DNA from 4 places in the Desulfovibrio inopinatus DSM 10711 genome. Region 1 is predicted to be linked to each of the others. Evidence: predicted binding sites of a transcription regulator. Region 1 holds the regulator's gene; each other region holds the start of a gene.
The links. Region 1 encodes sigma-54, which starts transcription at its own class of promoters, with help from an activator protein. Its sites were predicted from a motif close to CTGGCACGGNNNNTGCTT; they were not measured.

Region 1 (3,169 bases):
TGCGCTGTGATTGAATATGCGAGAAATGTTCTTGGGCTTGATGGTGCCGATTCCGAGGAATTTAATCCGACATGTGCTGATCCGGTCATTTATCTGATGAAGGAATGGTACGATTTCAGAACAAAGAAAGTGGAACGCCGCGACGAAGATTCGGCCAAAGGCGGAACCATGCGGCTCGGCGCCTATCCATGCAAGGTTCGAACTGGAACAAAGGCGTACGAAGCGTACGGCGTTGAAGAAATTTCGGAACGCCATCGGCATCGTTTCGAATTTAATAAAGCCTACTACGACGAACTCGAAAAAGCAGGCATCGTGTTCAGTGGGGTGTCCCCGGACGAAGAGCTTGTTGAAGTCATCGAATTGGCTGACCATCCCTGGTTTGTCGGCAGTCAGTTCCATCCGGAGTTTAAAAGCCGCCCCATGAATCCACACCCGTTGTTTCGCGATTTCGTCAAAGCCGCCAAGGTGTATCATGGGTAAGGCCAATGCATGTGGTGAGCTTGGGGTGCGCTTGGGAGCAACGGCATGAGCGATGGACCCAAAGTGATTGACCCAAAGTTGGCAGCCAAGCGCGTGAAACTGTTTGTCATGGATGTCGATGGTGTCTTGACCGACGGTGGCGTATACTATGATTCGCAGGGTGGAACCGTTGGCCGCCGCTTTAACGTGCAGGACGGTCTGGGCATTAAAATTGCTCAGGCCGCCGGCTTGGATATGGCTGTTATCAGTGGATTGCGGAGTACTCCGGTCGTCAAACGCATGGAAGAACTTGGCATCACGGAATATCACGGCGGGCACCTTCACAAATTACCAATTCTTGAAGGCATTTTGGAACAGCGAGGATTGGACTTTTCCCAGGTGGCATTTCTCGGTGATGACTGGATTGATGCGAGCATCCTCAAGCGCGTCGGCCTGCCGATGAGCGTTCCGAATGCACAACCTGAAATCCTTGAGATGGCTGCGTGGATCACGACACGACGAGGAGGAGATGGCGCCGTACGAGATGCTATTCGTTTCATTCTTGATGCACAGAATCGATGGGAACCGATGTGGCGACACTGGTCGGCATAATCATCACTCAAGGCTCGACAGGATTGATGAAGGGGAGTACTAGCTTCAAGGCATCTTTTTTGCTATGAAGACTCTCCCAGCGTAGAGGATGGTGTGCGCGTGTTGTCGCATGCTGTCCTGCGCGAGAATATGAAAACCAAGACGGATTATGGCACTCGAACTCAGACAACAACTCAAGCTGTCCCAGCAACTTGTTATGACGCCGCAATTACAGCAGGCGATCAAATTATTGCAGCTTTCACGTGTGGAACTCCTTGAGACTGTGCAGACTGAGATGTTGGAGAATCCTCTCCTGGAAGAAGCGGCCGAAGAGGAAAAGATTGAAAGAGCCGCACGCGACGAGCGTACCATTGACGCCAATACCACAGATGGCGCGATGGAAAAAGAGCTTCTGAAGAACGCGGAGTGGGACGATTATCTCGGCGATTTCTCCAGCACAGGCAAACAGGCGACGATGCGGGAATTCGAGACTCCCGAAGAAGGCATGTCGTTTGAAGCCCGATTGTCGGCCAAGACGTCACTGGAGGGGCATTTAAGCTGGCAGTTACGGTTATCCAACCTAACCGACCATGAGCTTGCTATCGCAGACGTCGTTATGGGCAACCTTGATTCGGCCGGCTATCTGCAGGCGACCATCAAGGATATTGCCGATATGGCCCATGCAGCGGAAGACGAGGTAGAGCGGGTTTTGCACCGAATTCAGCGTATGGATCCTATCGGTGTTGCTGCACGGAGTCCGAAAGAATGCCTGCTCGTTCAGCTCGAAGTGTTGGAGTATGACGACCCTGTTCTGCTGGAACTCGTCAGCGAACACCTCGAAGACCTGGAAAAGCGACGGTATAAGCCGCTCACAAAGAAGTTCAAGATAACGATGGATGATGTCAAAGAATATCTCGATATCATTCAATCACTCGACCCGTATCCAGGCGCAAGTTTTGGGTCGGGCGATCCTATCTATGTGAGCCCTGACGCTTTCGTCTATAAATACGATGATGAATTTGTTATTTTGTTGAACGAAGAGGGCTTGCCGAAACTTCAACTCAGCTCCATGTATGACGAAAATGCGCGATCCGGAGGAGATAAAGATTACCTCCAGGACAAAATGCGTTCTGCCATGTGGCTCATGAAAAGTCTCTACCAGCGACAGCGTACGTTATATAAGGTGTTGGAAAGCATCGTGAAATTTCAACGGGAGTTTTTCGAAGAGGGCGTCGGAAAAATTCGGCCTCTGATTCTGAAAGACGTTGCCGATGACATCAGCATGCATGAATCGACGGTTAGCCGAATCACGACAAGCAAGTACGTCGCGACGCCACACGGCATTTTCGAGTTGAAATTTTTCTTCAATAGTGCGCTAGGCCTTGATGATGGTGGTTCGGTTGGCTCGGAGTCTGTCAAAGCATCCATCAAACAGCTTATTGCCAATGAAGACCCCAAGAAGCCCATGAGCGACGATGCCATTGCGGACATTTTGAAGGAAACGCTCAATATCAATATTGCGCGCCGGACGGTGGCAAAATATCGTACAGCCATGAATATTCCATCGTCATCTAAACGTCGCCAAATTTTTTGACCTTGAGTTGAATTCGCAGGACATTTGTGGAGGATGTATGAACATCAGTTTTACCTTCAAGAATTTCGAGCCGTCTGAACAATTGCGCGATTACGCTGCGAAGCGGTTTGAAAAGCTTGATAAGTATGTGGTTAATACGGACAATGCCGACCTGCAGGTTAATCTTGGTGTCGAAAAGACCCGTCAGATGGCCGATGTTGTCTTTACGACGGATCGTACACATATTTCAGCCTACCATGAGTCCGAGGACATGTATGCTACCTTGGATTTGGTACATGATAAGTTGGAAGCCCAGCTTCGTAAAATTAATGAGAAATTGAAGGAGAGACGTCGGGGTGAGCGATTGGCGTCGGTCCGGACTCATTTTTTTAGCTATGATGACGATCAAGTTGGGAAAAGCGAACGCCAAATCGTTGCGATCGATAATTATAGTCCGAAGCCTATGAGCGTGGATGAAGCTGCAATGCAACTCGATACGCTCAAGTATGAATTTCTCGTATTCTTCAATTCAGAAACTGAGCGTAT
Region 2 (3,169 bases), on a different contig from region 1:
CGTCGACGTTCCCGGCACACTGTAAGCCGATAATATCGTCTGAAATGATGTGTTCATCTGTGACAAGATTGAAGGACGTTCAGGCAAAGAAAAGTCAAACACATGCAGTACAACCGGAACCGCAACCCCATTTATGGTCACCGAACCGATATGGTCCCCAGCTGAGGCAGTTGTATCAACAGCAACGCTCACCCAAAACGCAGTATTCACACCGCCAGCCAATTGGACTGTCGCCCCATTCTCCAATGGCCACAACGGATCAGGATATGGTCCTGTCTGCCCAAGACTATCGGAAACCTGCTCGATATCGACATATTTGACCTGAAACAATTCCGTAATCACGCCTGAACCGAAGTCCGATACATTCACCGTCACCGCGCCTGAACTCGACGGCTTCACGGCGATCTGAAAAGGCTCCGTTTCATTTCGTGCAGCAAAAAGATGAATACTCTCGGCGCTCGCTGTGGGTACGGTATGCTCTTTAAAAATCCGTACTGTAGGAGGAGCCGTCCATAGTACGACGGCGGAAGAAGATTGGGTCAAACGATGGGTAAAGGTTTCGACGTCCGCCGCCCGAACAGAAGTCGCCAACAGCAGCATCCCCCAAACGATCGCAACGCCACTCCAGACGACACGTATCCCATGTTGATTTCGCATAGATGTTCCCCGCTTTATTGATTGCTTAGCATACTGAGACCATAAAACGTCAATGCAGACAAACCCAAAAAAGGGGGCGAACTCGAAAGTTCGCCCCCTGACAAGGTATGAGTGGTTGAGGAGCCTACGGCAAGGCTGCGGTGACGTCGTCAAAAGCCTTCTTCAGCTTCGGTCCAAGAGCGGCAACCGAGCCGACGATAACAGCGGCAATAAGAGCGGCGAGCAGGCCATATTCAACAGCGGAAGCGCCTTCGTCGTCACGGAGAAAATTCAGGATTGCGTTCATGATATACTCCTTATGATCATCGTCTTATGCGTATACCGGGTCGAATGTTGTGTCGTCCGGTGTGCATGCGTTATACAGAACAATCGTTTGACTTACGGCAGCGCGGCGGTCACGTCGTCAAAGGCCTTCTTCAACTTCGGTCCAAGTGCGGCAACAGAACCGACGATAACGGCGGCAATAAGAGCGGCGAGCAGGCCATATTCAACAGCGGAAGCGCCTTCGTCGTCACGGAGAAAATTCAGGATTGCGTTCATGATATACTCCTTATGATAATCGTCTTATACGTATACCGGGTCGAATGTTGTGTCGTCCGGTGTGCATGCGTTATACAGAACAATCGTTTGACTTACGGCAGCGCGGCGGTGACGTCGTCAAAGGCCTTCTTCAACTTCGGTCCAAGTGCGGCGACAGAACCGACGATAACAGCGGCAATAAGAGCGGCGAGCAGGCCATATTCAACAGCGGAAGCGCCTTCGTCGTCACGGAGAAAATTCAGGATTGCGTTCATGATATACTCCTTATCTGCAATGCAAATTGCATGATGATATATTTGTTAACCCCATGTAATGCATTATCTATGCATTATGCCGATTTATTAGTTTACGGCAACGCAGCGGTGACGTCGTCAAAAGCCTTCTTCAGCTTAGGACCAAGAGCGGCGACTGATCCAACGATAACTGCGGCAATAAGAGCGGCAAGCAGGCCGTATTCAACAGCGGAAGCGCCTTCGTCATCACGGATGAAATTCAGGATTGCGTTCATGGGGTACTCCTCATTCATATTATAAAAATTAGTGTTGCAGTGATGTGTCATCCTCTTGCATTTCTATTAAGCAACGCCTGTGCCAAGACACAATCTCTTCGCTATTTCTTTTGAAAAAAATGATATCTCATTGAAATATAAAAACTATTCCAGGCACCTCACCATCTTTTATACGATGTATCACCACATGCATTCTTCACACAAAGGCCCCACACCGTGAGTCGGCTCCATGAATCAATTAATTATGGATAGATCATCTCCACATTTTCATGATTCCATCAATAGAATTGTCCTATACACTCGGAAATGGAGCCAAAGCCGCTTTGATTCTTTTGAACGGGAATGGTAGTGAGTGCCGACATTTCGCGTGAGCGCGCCAAAGGAAGGAAAAGCATGTCCAAAGTGTATTTGTTGGGAGCCGGCCCCGGCGATCCTGGTCTGTTGACCATCAAAGCCAAGGAAATCCTCGAAAAAGCCGACGTGGTGGTCTATGACTACTTGGCGAACAAGGCTTTTCTGCGTTACGCCAGGCCCGATGCCGAAATTATTTATGTTGGCAAAAAAGGTGGCGATCACACCCTACCACAAGATCAAATCAATCAACTTCTCGTGGAGAAAGTTAAAGCCGGCAAAGTCGTCGCTCGGCTCAAAGGCGGAGATCCGTACGTTTTCGGCCGCGGTGCCGAAGAAGCCGAAGAGCTTCTTGATGCGGGTGCAGCCTTTGAAACCGTTCCGGGTGTCACGTCGGCTGTGGCAGCACCGGCTTATGCCGGCATTCCTCTGACCCACAGACAGTATGCCTCGTCTGTCAGTTTCATCACCGGTCATGAAGACCCGACGAAACCTGACAGTGTCCATAACTGGGAGAGCCTGGCGAAGGGAACATCCACCCTTGTCTTCTTCATGGGCGTCAAAAATCTTCCCGATATTTCACAAAATCTCATCACGGCGGGGATGGACCCCACCACACCAGCGGCACTCGTTCGCTGGGGAACCACCTGCCGTCAACAGACCCTTGTTGCCGATATCGGCAGTATTGCGGATGCAGCCGCAGCGGCCGGGATGAAGCCACCCGCGTTGCTCGTGGTCGGACATGTCGTTTCATTACGCGACCGTCTGGCTTGGTTTGAAGAAAAACCGCTTCTCGGCAAAGGGATTGTTGTCACTCGCGCCCGGCAACAGGCCAGTGGCCTTGTTGCGACACTGACCGAGCTTGGAGCCTGCGTATACGAATTTCCGACAATCGAAATTGCTCCGCTCTCGGATTATGGTCCGGTGCGCGACGCAATTGATCGACTCGACTGCTATGATTGGATCATTTTCACCTCGGTCAATGGCGTGAAATACTTTTTCGATGAGATGGAAATCATGGAAAAAGACGCTCGATCTCTCGCGGGGAAAATGATTGCCGCTATTGGTCCGGCAACGGCGAATGAGCTTCGTGCTCGCGGTATCCGTCCGGAT
Region 3 (3,169 bases), on a different contig from region 1:
GGAATAAGAAAAGGATCACGAACATCGTCCAAAAGAAAATAGTAGGAATAGAGTTCATAGACGTTTCCTCCGTACGTGTGGTTCATAGTTGTCTTTTGTTAACAGGTTGAAAACAAAATGTTTTTACGTTGAAAAAAGATGTTTTTTCTTAAAGATAATTTTTTTTAAAAAACTCCTAAAGTTTTCTGTGGGGCCGACGATAAGATTGTCAAGCAATTCGGGGATCACTCTCGCCGAGCAAGATTGTCACTGGGATGATCGTTGCTGGCATAGTGGATACGGCAAGGATGCCGATGATCTTCAAGGAGGAAAACCATGGCTCTCGTTATCAATCACAACCTTATGGCAATGAACGCGAACCGCAACCTGAACTCTGCCTACGGTGCTCTTGCTACGTCGACCCGTCGTCTGTCTTCGGGCCTTCGTATCTCCACCGCGGCTGATGACGCCGCTGGCTTGGCTGTTCGGGAACTTATGCGGTCAGATATTGCCGCCTTGAACCAGGGTGTTCGTAACGCCAACGACGCTATTTCCATGATTCAGACGGCTGACGGCGCGCTCGGTGTTATCGACGAAAAGTTGATTCGTATGAAGGAATTGGCGGAACAGGCATCCACGGGTACCTATACGTCTGCCCAGCGTCTGATCATCGATTCGGAATACCAAGCGATGGCTTCGGAAATCACTCGAATCGCTAACGCCACCGACTTCAACGGCATTCATCTTCTCAATGGTAACCTGTCCGGTTCGACCCACAGCGGTAATGCTGCCACCAAGTCTGGTTCCAGCGGCAAGATGAAGATTCACTTCGGTACTGCGAACGACTCGGCGGAAGACTACTACTACGTCCAGATCAACAACTCCACCGCTTCGGCGCTGGGTGTTGGGAACAGCATCAGTGCTACGCAGGATGGTTACACCATCTCCACGCAGGAAGCTGCTCAGAAGGCTCTGGTCGCTATCGAAAACGCGATCGTGTCCAAGGACAATATCCGCGCGAACCTGGGTGCGTTGCAGAACCGCTTGCAAAACACCATCACCAACCTGGAAATCCAGGCTGAAAACCTGCAGGCCGCTGAATCGCAGATTTCTGACGTCAACGTTGCTACGGAAATGACCGAGTTCGTGCGTCAGCAGATTTTGACTCAGGCCGCAGTCGCCATGCTCTCGCAAGCCAACAGTCTGCCAAGAATGGCCATGCAGTTGATGGGCTAATGGCAAAAAAGACTTTTAACCCCAGAGTTGCATAGTGAATGAGGCCGGACCGCCCTGCGGCCCGGCCTTTTTCAATAAGAAGGAATTTTCATAACACGTTGTATTGAGGATTTAATCGACTGATTTGGTTTTCATTGGCATCGTATTTGCTTGGTTCTAGGCGGAGCCATTGTATCGGCAAAAAATTCCGTCAAGGATAGAATCATGGTATCAGACGTCACATCCACTTCCGGAGCAATCCACTTTACCGGTCTTGGAAACGGTACAGATTTTGACTCTATGATCTCCAGTTTGGTGAGTGTGGAGAGTCAACGAGTTACGACGTTGGAAAACTGGAAGGCGTCGTGGGAAACAAAGGTCGAGTATTTTCAGGCTTTGAACACCCAGATGTTGACGATGAAAACAAGTCTCGAAGGAATGGACACAGTTGGTGAATTCCTGACCAAAGAGGCGAGTGTTACAGACTCTTCAGTATTGACAGTGACGGCTAGCGCTGATGCCGACGAGGGAACCCACACTATTGAAGTCAATCAGATTGCTCAGGCTTCGGTTATGGTTTCTCAAGCGTCCTTTGCTGCAGCGGATTCTTCTATCAATGGTACCGGAGGAGATCTCATCTTTGCGTATTCGTATGGTAGCGATCCAACGGTCTATTCGCTCACCGTTCCCGACGGTTCTTCTCTGACTGACCTTAAAGATATTATCAATGCGGATAGTGACAATCCCGGTGTAAAAGCATCTGTTTTGTACGATGGGACAAGTTACTATCTTCAGTTGCGTGGTATGGATACGGGTGCAGCCGAAGGGGAAATCACAATTGATGCCACGACAACCGTGACGGATTTCGACGCCAACGCGAAGTTTGATGAAACTCAGGTCAACCAAGATGCCCAATTCAGAGTTGATGGCTGGCCTGCAGCGGGTTGGATTGAGCGTTCGACGAACACCATTTCAGATGTCATTACGGGACTGACGCTGAACCTCAAGAGCGATACTGGAGGTTCGACGGAAACAATAACTATTGCGACCGACTATGAAGCCGTAAAAGAAAATGTTCGTACTTTCGTTGATCAGGTGAACCAAGTTCGTACCCTTATCAAAGCAATGACGAAATTCGATGAGACCACACAAAAAGGGTCCGTCCTGACAGGGAACTACGGTGTTCAGCTCATTGCGACACAGCTCAAGACGGCTGTTTCGGATAAGCCCCCCGGATTTGACTACGATAACGATACATATTGTACCCTGTCTCAGCTCGGTATTTTGACAGAGGCTGATGAGGGATCGCCAAATGCGGGCTTGCTTGTCCTTGATGAAGACGCCTTGGACGAAGCACTTGATGATGATCCGTATGCCGTTGCCTTGTTGTTTTCTGCCAGTGGTGTTGGAAGCACCAATTCTTCTGATATTACATATGAGTCTAAGATTGATGGAATTACAGAACCTGGCACATATACGCTTGAGTATACAGTGGATGGTTCGGGAGACATTACCTCCGCTACTATCAATGGCGAAAGTATAGATTCATCGTATATTAACAATACAAATCATACCATCACATCGGACACTGGTGATTCTAAAGGTCTTGAAATTTCGGTCAATAACTTGAATGCGGGAAACTATTCGCATGAAGTGTATGTCAAGCAAGGGAAGACCGGTGAACTCGTCGATAAACTTGATGTATTGACCGATGATGACGATGGTCCGCTCGCCATTTTGGAAGAAAATTATGGCGACATCATGAATAATATCGATAAAAAGATTGAATATGAAGAGCGTCGTATTAGTACGATGGAAATTCGTTTGCGCGAACGTTTTGCGAACCTTGATTCCAGATTGGGCTATTACGATGATTTGTTGTCACAGCTCAAGAGTCAAATCGCCCAGCTTGATGATTAACGAGATGACGTACAAGGGGTATTTTCATGCAAAAAGCAGCGACCGCATACCTTCA
Region 4 (3,169 bases), on a different contig from region 1:
GCTTAATAATACCCGTCGGCTTATCGGAGTGGATCAGCTTTCGTTTAAAGAAGGCGACTCCGATGATTTGGCTTCAAGCCGTCTGGTTCTGGGGAAATATATTACGGATAATATACTGGTAGATGTGGAACAGGGACTTGGCGCAACAAGCGGGGCCGTATCCGTTGAAGTTGAGCTGACTCGAAATCTTAGTCTGGAAAGCACCATTGACGCCGAAGGAAAGCAAGGTGTTCGCTTCAACTGGAAATGGGATTATTGATACGCTTTCCGTAAGAAAGGAGACCGATGTGGTACAAGGTTTCAAACATAGTTTAGCAGCAGCCTTGCTGCTCCTCGCCCTTGTCGGGTGTAGTCAAATAGCTCCTCAATCTCGGCCCTTATCGGACCAGACATTGAATAGCCTCATAAGTGAAAAGGCGCAGTTGGAAGAACAACGCAGAATCGAAGAAGAACGTCGCCGACAGGCATATTCATCGGAAGAAGTGGAAGATTTGACGTCGGCCGACACGATGAACAGCAATTGGGTGAAGCTCAATAACAAGATTGATACTATTGACGATGAAATACGTTATCGCAAACGTCAGCAACGCGTCCTGGAATTCCTTGATGAGACGGATAGAGCGCGAGGCGGGCAGATGTAGGGCGTATCTCTATCGTTTCGATCTCTACCGGTATCTTGTTTTCAGGATACCGGTTTTTATTTTTTGTAAGACAAACAGCGTATTATGAGCTTGTGTCTGTATCATTTGGGGAGAACAAATTGCGAACAGCCTCAGGACGGCCCTCAGCAAACCATGTTTTTAACTTTGCCACAATATGATCATACCCCGCGGTACTGTGAGGTAAAGTACATTGCGAGCAGTCTTTGACTGCTCCGCGAAGCTGGGGATTGCCGCCACAGTCAGGAAAAAAATAGAGAGGACAAAAACAGAACAGACAATTGAAATCCGCTTGTGGGTCGCATTCATGGCAAGGATAATAGCGACAAGAAGTGTTTTTATAATATTTGAAACTGTGTTCCATACGGTGTCCTTGGTTTTAAAAATAACGATGCAGACATTGTTACGGAAAACACTCCAGAGGTCAAAATACTGTCGCCATAAGATTCTCGTCATGTTTTCTTTTTGACTTACTATGCGCAAAGTGCCTTCCCTGTTTTCTTGTCTCCATAAAATACATTGTTATCTTGTATAGTTATTCGTTTCTGTTTTGAGATTGCCTCGCGGCATGGATATTGCTTGAAAAGTGCAAGTCTAATTTTGACCGGGAGGCAGTAGTTCATGGCAGTCAATCAGACCGCATTTATTCCAATCAAGCCGCTCAAGTCGTATAGGGAACGGCCGGGAATGGACGTCGCGAAGAACGACAGCGCCAACTTCGAAACCATGTTGACGCGACGTCTTGGAATTAATGGCGCCGTTCTCGGAGATGGAACTGGAACTGGAACCGGAAGCAACATTTTTACTGCTGACCAAGAAGCAATGAGTGACATTGTCGGCGGCGGACGAGTTCTTGGCTCACTGAATATGCTTGATTTCAGCACGCTTTCTACGGTTTCCAAGTTGACCAAAGATCCGACTGTGCGTGAGCAGATCGCATCAATGAATAATGAAGCCGTTGCTCCGGCTCCTTCAAATGTATATCGCGGACGTGTATCCGGGAATGTGGTGCGTATGGCCGTAAATAAGACCGCGCGCCATCCAGATGACCTTGGGCGTTTGCAGGCAAGCGTTCAGGGGCCGAAACCAGAACCTGGCTTTACAGCAGAAGAAGAGGCTCTTCTTGTCGCTGCGGCCGAAGCAGAATGTCGTTTTGAGCAAAATAAATCTCCAGATGCTGCACTCACGGCAGGTGACAGAGATTGCATTGAGAGCAAAGTTGCGGAGCTTACCGGAGATCCGGAACGTGCCGGGCAATTAAGTGCAGCCTATGAGTCGAACGGCTCGGTTGGGGCTATAGGATATGATCGCCGTGGCGGAACATCATACGGGAAATATCAGATTGCATCCCGACCAGGGACCATGGATAAATTTCTCGACTTTCTTGATGACGAAGCCCCGGAATTGGCAACAAAGCTTCGTAATGCCGGTCCAACAAATACGGGAAGTCAACGCGGACGTATGCCGGCGGTATGGAAACAAATCGCCAATGAGCAACCCGAACAGTTCGAAGCGCTCCAACATGAGTTTATTCGCGAGTCCAATTACGAACCGGCCAGAAAGAGTATTGTGCTAAGTTCCGGAATCAATATTGCGGAAAAACCCTATGCGGTGCGTGAGGTATTATGGAGTACCGCTGTCCAGCATGGCCCGGCCGGTGCTGAAAAAATATTCAGTAAGGCATTGGAGAAGGCACAAAACGTATCCAGTGCAAAATTTGACGAAACGTTGATCAACGAAGTGTATCGGATTCGACAACGTCAATTCGGTCGACATAGCCGCCAAGTACGTATGGCTGTACAGAGTCGATTGAAAAATGAACGAACGGAGGCGATTGCTCTTCTTAATACTCGCGAATTGACGTAAAATGCTCTATCATGGCGTCATTCTGCCAACGGGAGAGTGTGCAATGCGATTTTGCATTGTACGCGCCAAATGTAACGAGTCGCCATGAGTGTTTGTTCGTCTTCCAATCCATTGGAACCCCGAGATTGCGACGGGACGTGTCAGCGTTTTCTCAATTTGAAGAAATGCTTCAATTTGAGTGCCTTAATTACATCGTCTTTAGATCCTGACGAGGTACTCGAACGCATCATGAGCACGTCGCGTCAAGCTCTTGGCGCTGAGACATGTAGTTTATTGCTCGCTGACGAAACAGGAGAGGAGCTTGGATTTGCTGTAGCGCAAGGGCCGGCCAGCACTGGTATATCGCGCGATTTCCGCATTCAGCGGGGGCAAGGCATTGCTGGTTGGGTTTTTGATAAAGCAAAACCACTCCTTATTCCTAATGCATATGAAGACGATCGGTTCAATCCTGACGTCGATAAAAAGACCGGGTATCGAACTCTGACCATTTTGTGCGTCCCTCTTGCCGTAAAAAATAAAGTCATTGGTGTTGCTCAGCTTATTAACAAATGTAATGGTCAACCCTTTGACGCCGCAGACCTGGAGATGCTTGAACTCTTGGCTGCTCAGGCCGCCATTGCGATCGATAATGCCCGCTTGCACCG

Region 2: G451_RS33940 (Flp family type IVb pilin) is a predicted target of sigma-54. The motif match lies at 1,774-1,791, and genes of this name have one in related genera.
Region 3: fliD (flagellar filament capping protein FliD) is a predicted target of sigma-54. The motif match lies at 1,350-1,367, and genes of this name have one in related genera.
Region 4: G451_RS32590 (VgrG-related protein) is a predicted target of sigma-54. The motif match lies at 1,223-1,240, and genes of this name have one in related genera.

What each region holds. Positions count from the first base shown of each region.
Region 1 covers NZ_AUBP01000026.1:18,147-21,315, reverse strand. Annotated here, with positions in the region: gene G451_RS0115475 (CTP synthase) at 1-480, shown strand, start outside; gene G451_RS0115470 (KdsC family phosphatase) at 526-1,071, shown strand; gene rpoN (RNA polymerase factor sigma-54) at 1,220-2,644, shown strand; gene hpf (ribosome hibernation-promoting factor, HPF/YfiA family) at 2,682-3,169, shown strand, end outside.
Region 2 covers NZ_KE386881.1:146,870-150,038, forward strand. Annotated here, with positions in the region: gene G451_RS0125165 (DUF4091 domain-containing protein) at 1-657, opposite strand, end outside; gene G451_RS33925 (Flp family type IVb pilin) at 782-943, opposite strand; gene G451_RS33930 (Flp family type IVb pilin) at 1,036-1,197, opposite strand; gene G451_RS33935 (Flp family type IVb pilin) at 1,290-1,451, opposite strand; gene G451_RS33940 (Flp family type IVb pilin) at 1,544-1,705, opposite strand; gene cobA (uroporphyrinogen-III C-methyltransferase) at 2,099-3,169, shown strand, end outside.
Region 3 covers NZ_AUBP01000001.1:553,979-557,147, forward strand. Annotated here, with positions in the region: gene G451_RS0102380 (hypothetical protein) at 1-58, opposite strand, end outside; gene G451_RS0102385 (flagellin N-terminal helical domain-containing protein) at 316-1,215, shown strand; gene fliD (flagellar filament capping protein FliD) at 1,420-3,114, shown strand; gene fliS (flagellar export chaperone FliS) at 3,141-3,169, shown strand, end outside.
Region 4 covers NZ_AUBP01000011.1:61,361-64,529, reverse strand. Annotated here, with positions in the region: gene G451_RS0109975 (translocation/assembly module TamB domain-containing protein) at 1-259, shown strand, start outside; gene G451_RS0109970 (hypothetical protein) at 288-641, shown strand; gene G451_RS0109965 (cysteine-rich small domain-containing protein) at 724-1,023, opposite strand; gene G451_RS32590 (VgrG-related protein) at 1,281-2,525, shown strand; gene G451_RS28645 (PP2C family protein-serine/threonine phosphatase) at 2,610-3,169, shown strand, end outside.